Regions from separate parts of the Streptomyces sp. NPDC048353 genome, predicted to be linked through region 1. Evidence: riboswitches for the same ligand, from Rfam matches in the RefSeq annotation. Region 1 holds a riboswitch; the other holds the start of a gene.
The links. A riboswitch is a leader RNA that binds a small molecule or an ion and turns the genes downstream of it on or off. The one in region 1 is predicted to bind glycine.
Positions count from the first base shown of each region.

Region 2: another riboswitch for glycine. It lies ahead of gcvP (aminomethyl-transferring glycine dehydrogenase); the one in region 1 lies ahead of gcvT (glycine cleavage system aminomethyltransferase GcvT).

Region 1 is NZ_JBVJGU010000010.1:227,697-232,104, forward strand. Features, by position in the region: gene ACZ6RC_RS30340 (enhanced serine sensitivity protein SseB C-terminal domain-containing protein) at 1-252, opposite strand, end outside; gene ACZ6RC_RS30345 (enhanced serine sensitivity protein SseB) at 318-1,058, opposite strand; gene ACZ6RC_RS30350 (AAA family ATPase) at 1,239-1,910, opposite strand; glycine riboswitch at 2,050-2,161, shown strand; gene gcvT (glycine cleavage system aminomethyltransferase GcvT) at 2,312-3,439, shown strand; gene gcvH (glycine cleavage system protein GcvH) at 3,573-3,953, shown strand; gene ACZ6RC_RS30365 (serine hydroxymethyltransferase) at 3,974-4,408, shown strand, end outside.
Region 2 is NZ_JBVJGU010000004.1:9,041-13,448, reverse strand. Features, by position in the region: gene gcvP (aminomethyl-transferring glycine dehydrogenase) at 1-2,134, opposite strand, end outside; glycine riboswitch at 2,314-2,412, opposite strand; gene ACZ6RC_RS15285 (PRC-barrel domain-containing protein) at 2,527-2,889, shown strand; gene ACZ6RC_RS15280 (DNA polymerase IV) at 3,008-4,408, opposite strand, start outside.

The DNA.
Region 1 (4,408 bases):
GTGGGCGCGGTTCCAGCCGGAGGCGGCCAGCTCCTGGGCGGAGGTGACGCAGGGGGCGTAGCCGAGGCCCTCGACCTCCATGTTGCCGTACTGGGCGTCGGGCGACCCGGCCTGGCCGTGCCAGAGGAGCATCCACACGTCGCCGTCGGCGAGGGCGTGCAGCAGCCGCTCGTACGCGTCGTAGCGTCCGGGTGCCACCTGGCGCAGCATGTGCTCGACCTGTCCGGCCGCGGCCGTGCCTGACGCGCTCACCTGTGTTCCGCCCCTCGTCCGTCCATCGGTCCAGCTTCCTGACGTGTCATGCCGTGATGCCCGGCTCAGCCGGCGGTGCGCTGGTAGAAGGGGCGCACCCGTTCCAGCATCCAGTCGGCCACGGGGTCCTGCGCAACGTCCAGGAGGATGAGATTGACCGGCCAAGCCACCTCGACGCGGCCGAGCGCGCGGCCGAGGGCGTCCAGCGGGGCGTTGCGGTCGACGCCGTCCCAGGCGGCGAGCTGCACGCCGACGAACAGGGCCGGTTCGGTGCCCTCGACGCTGGCCAGGGCGCGGCGGGCGCTCAGCACGATGCCGGTGGCCTCGAACTCGGCGGCCGCGGCGGAGAGGAAGTCGACGGGGTCGTCCTGCCAGTCGGGCTCGAAGAGCCGGACCCGGCCGCCGGTGGCGGGGCCGTCCAGCGGGGTGCGGCCGGTCCGGCACAGCTCGGCGACGGCGGGCGGGGGCAGCGGGGCCCCGACGGTGCCGCCGGGGTTCACGGCGATGCCGAGCTGCGGGGGGAGGCCGCGGGCGAACTCGCGGGCGGGCGCGACGGTGAAGGACATGTGGCCGCCGACGCAGGCGAGGAACTGCTGCTCGGAGCTGAAGACGGGGACGTAGGGGACGCCGTCGATCTCCATGGTGGGGAGGTCGAGGTCGGTGCTCTCGGGGCTGCCGCCGTTGGGCAGCGGGACCCAGACCGGGCTGCGTCCGAGCACCTCGACGAGGCGGCCCCCGGCGGCGGGGTTGCCGAGCGAGGCGGCCAGCACCTCTTCGAGCTCATTGCCCGGCCACGTAACGTCCACGGTCCTCGGTCCCCTTCTCGCGCGTCCGGCTCACGCGCCCTCGGGGCAGAACCCTAATGCCGCCCTGACGCCGCCGTGGCCAAAAGCATACGGAGCGCGTCGGTCGCGGGCGCCGTCCGAGGCTCCCGGCCGGGCGGTGCGGGGATCGTGCCCGCCGGGGACGGGCTGGTCAGGGGGTGGTCAGCCGGCCTCGCGGAAGCAGATCTCGCGCAGGGCGGCGGCGGCGTCCCGGTCGAGCAGGGTGGCCGAGGCGCAGCCCCTGGGCAGCCGGCCCGCCTCGACGGAACGCAGCAGCCGGCCGACCGAGCGGCGGTGCCGGGCGAAGGCGTATCCGGAGACGCCGCGGCCCCGGTCGCGCTGGCCCTCGCGGGCGGCGGCCGGGGTGACGTCGAGCAGGATCAGATGGAGGGCGCTGCCGCGGCGGCGGGCCTCGCGGGCGAGCCATTCGCGCACCCAGGACTGGGTGCCGCAGTCGTGGACGATCACGCTCCGGCCGGCGCGCAGCTCCCGGCGCAGCCCGGCGTAGTGCGCGATCCGGACCAGGGGGCGGTAGACGGCGTACGGGAGGACGCCGGGCATCCGGGCCTCCCAGCGCTCCCGGGCGTCCTGCGAGTCGATGCCGCGGCCGCCGGCGGCGCGGCGCATCAGCGTCGACTTGCCGCTGCCCGGCAGTCCGGAGACGACGACGAGGTCCCCCGGGGCGAAGGCGAGGACCCGGGGCCCGTGTCCGTCCCGGTCGCGCAGGTCCCGCAGCAGGCGCGCGGAGGCGCCGCGCCGACGGGTCCTGGCCCGGGCGCGCGGGGCCGGTACGGCCGTACTGGTCGCGTAGGCGCCGGTTCTCTGGAACGTCATCGCTTCTCCCCCTGTCGGGTCGTGAAGACCCTTCCCCAAGAAGTGTAAAGAGACAGTAATGAGGCACAAGCGATTTGCCGACGAGGACCCGCGTGCAATGATGTGCGCGCCAAGCGCACACAACCACATACCGGCCGCTCGAATCCGCGCGGGAGAGTCCTGGACGGGCCGCAGCAGCGCTGCGGCGGTCCGGGCGCCGAAGGAGCAAGACCCTCCCTTGAATCTCTCAGGCCCCGTACCGCGCGGATGAGGCAGATCTGAAAAGCGGGCGCGCTCGTCGCGCCCCACCCAAGGTGCAAGCCGAGGATGCTCTCGGTGAACCTCTCAGGTTCCATGACAGATGGGGAGGATCGTCCTCGTCGTCATGATCTTTTTCGCCCTGGGACCCGGGAGCCACACCCATGAGCACTGCCGCCCCCCGCCTGACCGCCCTCGATGCCCTGCATCGCTCCCTGGGCGCGACCATGACCGACTTCGCGGGCTGGGACATGCCGCTGCGCTACGGCAGCGAGCGCGACGAGCACAACGCCGTCCGCGCCAAGGCGGGCCTCTTCGACCTCTCGCACATGGGAGAGATCACGGTCACCGGTCCGCAGGCCGTGGAGCTGCTCGACTTCGCCCTGGTCGGCAACATCTCGACCGTGGGCCCGGGCCGCGCCCGCTACACGATGATCTGCCAGGAGGACGGCGGCATCCTCGACGACCTGATCGTGTACCGGCTCGGCGAGAGCGAGTACATGGTCGTCGCCAACGCCTCGAACGCCCAGATCGTGCTGGACGCGCTCACCGCGCGGGCGGCGGGCTTCGACGCCGAGGTGCGCGACGACCGCGACGCGTACGCGCTGATCGCCGTCCAGGGCCCGGAGTCCCCCGGCATCCTGGCGTCGCTGACCGACGCCGACCTGGACGGTCTGAAGTACTACGCCGGGCTGCCCGGCACGGTCGCCGGGGTCCCCGCGCTGATCGCCCGTACCGGCTACACCGGTGAGGACGGCTTCGAGCTGTTCCTGAAGCCCGAGCACGCCGAGGGCGTCTGGCGGGCGCTGACCGAGGCGGGCGCCCCGGTCGGCCTCATCCCCTGCGGGCTCTCCTGCCGCGACACGCTCCGCCTGGAGGCGGGCATGCCGCTGTACGGTCACGAGCTGACCACGGGTCTGACCCCCTTCGACGCCGGTCTGGGCCGGGTCGTGAAGTTCGAGAAGACGACCAACGACGGCGACTTCGTCGGCCGCAAGGCCCTGGAGGCGGCCGCCGAGCGGGCCGCGGCCAGCCCGCCCCGCAAGCTGGTCGGCCTGGTCGCCGAGGGCCGCCGCGTGCCGCGGGCCGGCTTCGCGGTCGTGGTGGACGGCCGGGTCGTCGGCGAGATCACCTCGGGCGCCCCCTCCCCCACCCTCGGAAAGCCGATCGCCATGGCGTACGTGGACGCGGCACACGCCGAGCCGGGCACGCAGGGTGTAGGTGTGGACATCCGTGGCACCCACGAGCCGTACGAGGTCGTGGCGCTGCCGTTCTACAAGCGTCGGAAGTGACGTCGGCGCGGCCGGGGGATCCGGCCGCGCGCCCCTCCGCCGGCCGGCGCCCCGCCGCCTCCCGTCTCATCTCTCGTCTCATTTCGCAAGACCCACGTTCATCAGCACTCCCCCGATCCAGGAGAATCAGGTCATGAGCAACCCCCAGCAGCTGCGCTACACCAAGGAGCACGAGTGGCTGTCGGACGCCGAGGACGGCGTCTCGACGGTCGGCATCACCGAGTACGCGGCCAACGCGCTCGGGGACGTCGTCTACGCCCAGCTCCCCGCGGTCGGCGACACCGTCACCGCGGGCGAGACCTGTGGCGAGCTGGAGTCGACGAAGTCCGTGAGCGACCTGTACTCCCCCGTGACCGGTGAGGTCGTGGCGGCCAACGAGGACGTCGTGAACGACCCCTCCCTGGTGAACACCGCTCCGTTCGAGGGTGGCTGGCTCTTCAAGGTACGTGTCACGGGCGAGCCGGACGATCTGCTCTCCGCCGACGAGTACGCCGCGTTCTCCGCCGGGAACTGAGACCCCTTAGGGATCGATCCATGTCGCTTCTGAACACTCCCCTCCACGAGCTGGACCCGGACGTCGCCGCCGCCGTCGACGCCGAGCTCGACCGCCAGCAGTCCACCCTCGAGATGATCGCCTCGGAGAACTTCGCTCCGGTCGCGGTCATGGAGGCCCAGGGCTCCGTCCTCACCAACAAGTACGCCGAGGGCTACCCGGGCCGCCGCTACTACGGCGGCTGTGAGCACGTCGACGTGGCGGAGCAGATCGCCATCGACCGGGTCAAGGACCTCTTCGGCGCCGAGTACGCCAACGTGCAGCCGCACTCCGGCGCCTCCGCGAACCAGGCCGCGCTGTTCGCGATCGCCCAGCCCGGCGACACGATCCTGGGTCTGGACCTGGCCCACGGCGGTCACCTCACGCACGGCATGCGGCTGAACTTCTCGGGCAAGCAGTTCAACGTGGTCGCGTAC
Region 2 (4,408 bases), on a different contig from region 1:
AGAAGGTCTTGTGCAGGTTCAGGTGGGAGACGTCGCCGCCGAACTTGCCCGGCTTGGCGAGGCCGACCAGCGCGTTGAGGTTGGCGCCGTCGACGTACACCTGGCCGCCGGCGTCGTGCACGGCGCCGCAGATGTCGGCGACGTGCTCCTCGAACACACCGTGGGTGGACGGGTAGGTGATCATCAGGACGGACAGCTCGTCGCGGTACTGCTCGATCTTGGCGCGCAGGTCCGCGATGTCGACCTCGCCGTCGTCGGCGGTCTTGACGACGACGACCTTCATGCCCGCCATCACGGCGCTGGCGGCGTTGGTGCCGTGCGCGGAGGACGGGATGAGGCAGACGGTGCGCTGGTGGTCGCCGTTGGCCCGGTGGTAGGCGCGGACGGCGAGCAGACCGGCGAGCTCGCCCTGCGAACCGGCGTTGGGCTGGATCGACACCTTGTCGTACCCGGTGACCTCGGCGAGGCGCTCCTCCAGCTCGGTGATGAGCGTGAGGTAGCCCTGGGCCTGCTCGATGGGGGCGAAGGGGTGGATCTGGCCGAACTCGGGCCAGGTCACCGGCTCCATCTCGGTGGTCGCGTTCAGCTTCATGGTGCAGGAGCCGAGCGGGATCATGCCGCGGTCCAGCGCGTAGTCACGGTCGGCGAGCTTGCGGAGGTAGCGCAGCATCGACGTCTCGGAGCGGTGCGCGTGGAAGACCGGGTGGGTCAGGTACGCGTCGGTGCGCAGCAGCCCGGCGGGCAGCTTGTCCTCGGTGTCGGCGTCCAGGGCCTCGATGTCGGCGTCGACGCCGAAGGCGCTCCAGACGGCGCCAAGCTGGGCGCGTCCGGTGGTCTCGTCGCAGGAGACCGAGACGTGGTCGGCGTCGACGCGGTGGAGGTTGACCCCGGCCTCGCGGGCGGCGGCGACGGCCTCGGCCGCCTTGCCGGGCACGCGGACGGTGAGGGTGTCGAAGTACGCCTCGTGGACGACCTCGACGCCGCCGGCGCGCAGCCCCTCGGCGAGGACGGTGGCGTAGCGGTGGACGCGCCGGGCGATCTGCTTGAGCCCGTCGGGACCGTGGTAGACGGCGTACATGCCGGCCATGACGGCAAGGAGCACCTGGGCGGTGCAGATGTTGCTGGTGGCCTTCTCGCGGCGGATGTGCTGCTCGCGGGTCTGCAGGGCCAGACGGTAGGCCTTGTTGCCGTCGGCGTCGACGGAGACGCCGACGAGGCGGCCGGGGAGGGAGCGGGCGTGCTTGTCCTGGACGGCCATGTAGCCGGCGTGCGGTCCGCCGAAGCCCATGGGGACGCCGAAGCGCTGGGTGGTGCCCACGGCGATGTCCGCGCCCAGTTCGCCCGGGGAGGTGAGGAGGGTCAGCGCGAGCAGGTCGGCGGCGACGGTGACGATGGCGCCGAGCTCGTGCGCCGCGTCGATGACGGGCTTGATGTCCCGGACGGCGCCGGAGGCGCCGGGGTACTGCAGCAGCACGCCGAAGACACCGCGCTCGGCCACGTCGGCGGGGATGCCGTCGCTCAGATCGGCGACGACGACCTCGACACCGGTCGGCTCGGCGCGCGTCTCGATCACGGCGATGGTCTGCGGCAGGGCGTCGGCGTCGATGAGGAAGACACCGTTCTTGACCTTGCCGACCCGGCGGGAGAGGGCCATGGCCTCGGCGGCCGCGGTGCCCTCGTCGAGCAGCGAGGCGCCGGAGGTGGGCAGACCGGTCAGGTCGGCGACCATGGTCTGGAAGTTGAGCAGTGCCTCCAGACGGCCCTGGGAGATCTCCGGCTGGTAGGGCGTGTACGCCGTGTACCAGGCGGGGTTCTCCATCACGTTCCGCAGGATGACCGGCGGGGTGAAGGTGCCGTAGTAGCCGAGGCCGATCATGGGGGCGAGGACCTGGTTGCGGTCGGCGAGCTCACGCAGCTCGGCGAGGACCTCGGCCTCGGTACGGGCGGCGGGCAGGCCGAGCGCCTCGGCGCTCTTGATCACGTCCGGCACGGCGGCGGCCGTCAGCTCGTCCAGGGAGCCGTAGCCGACCTGCGCGAGCATCTTGGCGCGGGCTTCGGCGTCGGGCCCGATGTGCCGCTGTTCGAACGGGATGCCCTGCTCGAGCTCGGAGAGCGGGGTGCGGTGAGCGGTCATGTACGGAGGCCTCCTGGTCGTCACGACCTGCGAGAAGCACCACGGCGCGGGTGCCCGGACGGCCTCCCCCTCTGTCATCTCAACCTGAGAGCTTCACCGGCACGCCGAAGGGGCACGCCGGCTTTCACCGTCGGTGAGAGCGAATGCCGTCTGACGTCCGCCCTGCTTTCCAGAGTGACCTCGTCCGTGCGGTACGGGGGCCTGAGAGATTCCGGGGAGGATTTGCTCCTTCGGCGCCTCCGAAAGCTTTCTCCGGAGGACTCTCCCGCACGGGGTCGACAGCCACAGCCAGCCTACCAGCGCGCTTCCCCGTGCCGTCGCTCAAGTGGCCGACATCCCAGATGTGCACTTTCGTAGTCTTTGTAGAGCAGCCGCGACCAGTTGGAGGGACCGTGCAGACCGACATCGATCCGCGCAGCCTGATCGGCCGCAAGGCGTTCGACCGTAACGGCAACAAGATCGGGACCGTGGACGAGGTGTACCTCGACGACGCGACCGGCGTACCGGAGTGGGCCGCGGTCCGCACCGGTCTCTTCAGCCGGGACGCCTTCGTCCCGCTGGAGCCCAGCGAACTGGTCGAGGACGGCCTGCACATCCCGTACGAGCGCGCCCTGATCAAGGACGCCCCGGACTTCGGTGTGGGCCGCCACCTCTCCCCGGAGCAGGAACTCCAGCTGTACCGCCACTACAACATCGCCCTCCCGCCGGTCCCGGACCGCGACTTCGGCCGTCTGGCGGGCCAGGAAGAGGCCTGACGAGCCGGCCGGCCCCATCGGCTGCCCCAGACCCGACGGACCGCGCCGCGGCTGCCCCGGCGGTACGCGTCCGCCCCCTGGGCGCCTCCCGCAGTCGGCGCTGCCCGGCCCGTCCCCCTCAGGCGACCGCGGCCGTCCCCTCCCCGCCTCCCACCAGCGGCAGCGGGTCCGCGGGTTCCAGCTCCGGATCGTCGACGGGGAAGGTCCGCACCCGGCCCGGCGCCGATCCCGGCTGCTCGAACCGGACGGTGACCCGTCCGACCCCGCTGCCCTGCACCCAGCCGGCTCCGTACACCGCGTGCCGTACGTCGTGCCCGGGCGCCCACCGCCGCTCCGCCGGTGTCTCCGCCTCGGCCGGCGGGGCGGAGGCACCCGCCGCCCCTGGCCCCGCCCCGTGCTCCGCGCCCCGTACGGCATCCGCGCCGGCCGAGGCGCCCCCGGCCGCCGCCTCGGCCTCCGCGCGCGCCTCCGCCTGGGCATCGGCCTCCGCCTGGGCGAAGAGGTCCTCCTGGGTGTAGTCCGCGAGCCCGCTGACGCCGACCCCCAGCAGCCGCACCCCGCCCGTCGTGTCCACGCCCTCCAGCAGCCGCCCCGCCGCCTCCCGCACCACCACGGGATCGTCCGTGGGCCCCCGCAGCGTCTCGGACCGCGTGAGCGTCGAGAAGTCATAGCGCCGCACCTTGAGCACGATCGTCCGCCCCGAGTGCCCGGACCCCCGGAGCCTCCCCACGCACCGCTCCGCCAGCCGCTCCACCTCCGTGCGGATCCGGAGCCGGTCGTGCAGGTCCACGTCGAAGGTGTCCTCCACCGACACCGACTTCGCGTCCCTCTCGGCCACCACGGGCCTGTCGTCGTACCCCTGGGCCATCCTGTACAGCGACGTGCCGTGCGACCGCCCCAGGAGCCGTACAAGCTCGTCCTCGCCCGCCTCCGCGAGATCGGAGACCGTGGTCATCCCGGCGCGCCGCAGATGCTCACCCGTGGCCGGCCCGACCCCGGGCAGGATCCGCACCGACTTCGGCCCCAGCAGCTCCCGCTCCGTGCCCGGCTCGATCAGAACGAGGCCGTCCGGCTTGGCCTCCTCCGAGGCGATCTTCGCGATCATCTTGGACCCCGCGAGCCCCACCGACCCCGACAGCCCCGTCGTCGCCAGGATGTCCCGTCTCAGCCGCTCCCCGGCCCTGCGCGCGCTGTCGCGGTCGTCGGCCTGTCCCCCGGCCTCCAGGTCGACGAAGGCCTCATCCAGGCTGAGCGGCTCGACCAGCGGCGACAGCCGCCCCAGCAGCTCCATGACCTGCTCGCTGATCGACCGGTAGAAGGCGAAGCGCGGCACGAGATACGCGGCGTTCGGCGCCCGTCTGCGGGCCTGTGCCATCGGCATCGCCGAATGGACCCCGAAGACGCGGGCCTCGTACGACGCGGTGGCGACCACCCCGCGCGGCCCGAGACCGCCGACCACGACCGGCTTTCCGCGCAGGCTCGGCTTCGCCGCCTGCTCGGCGGCGGCGAAGAAGGCGTC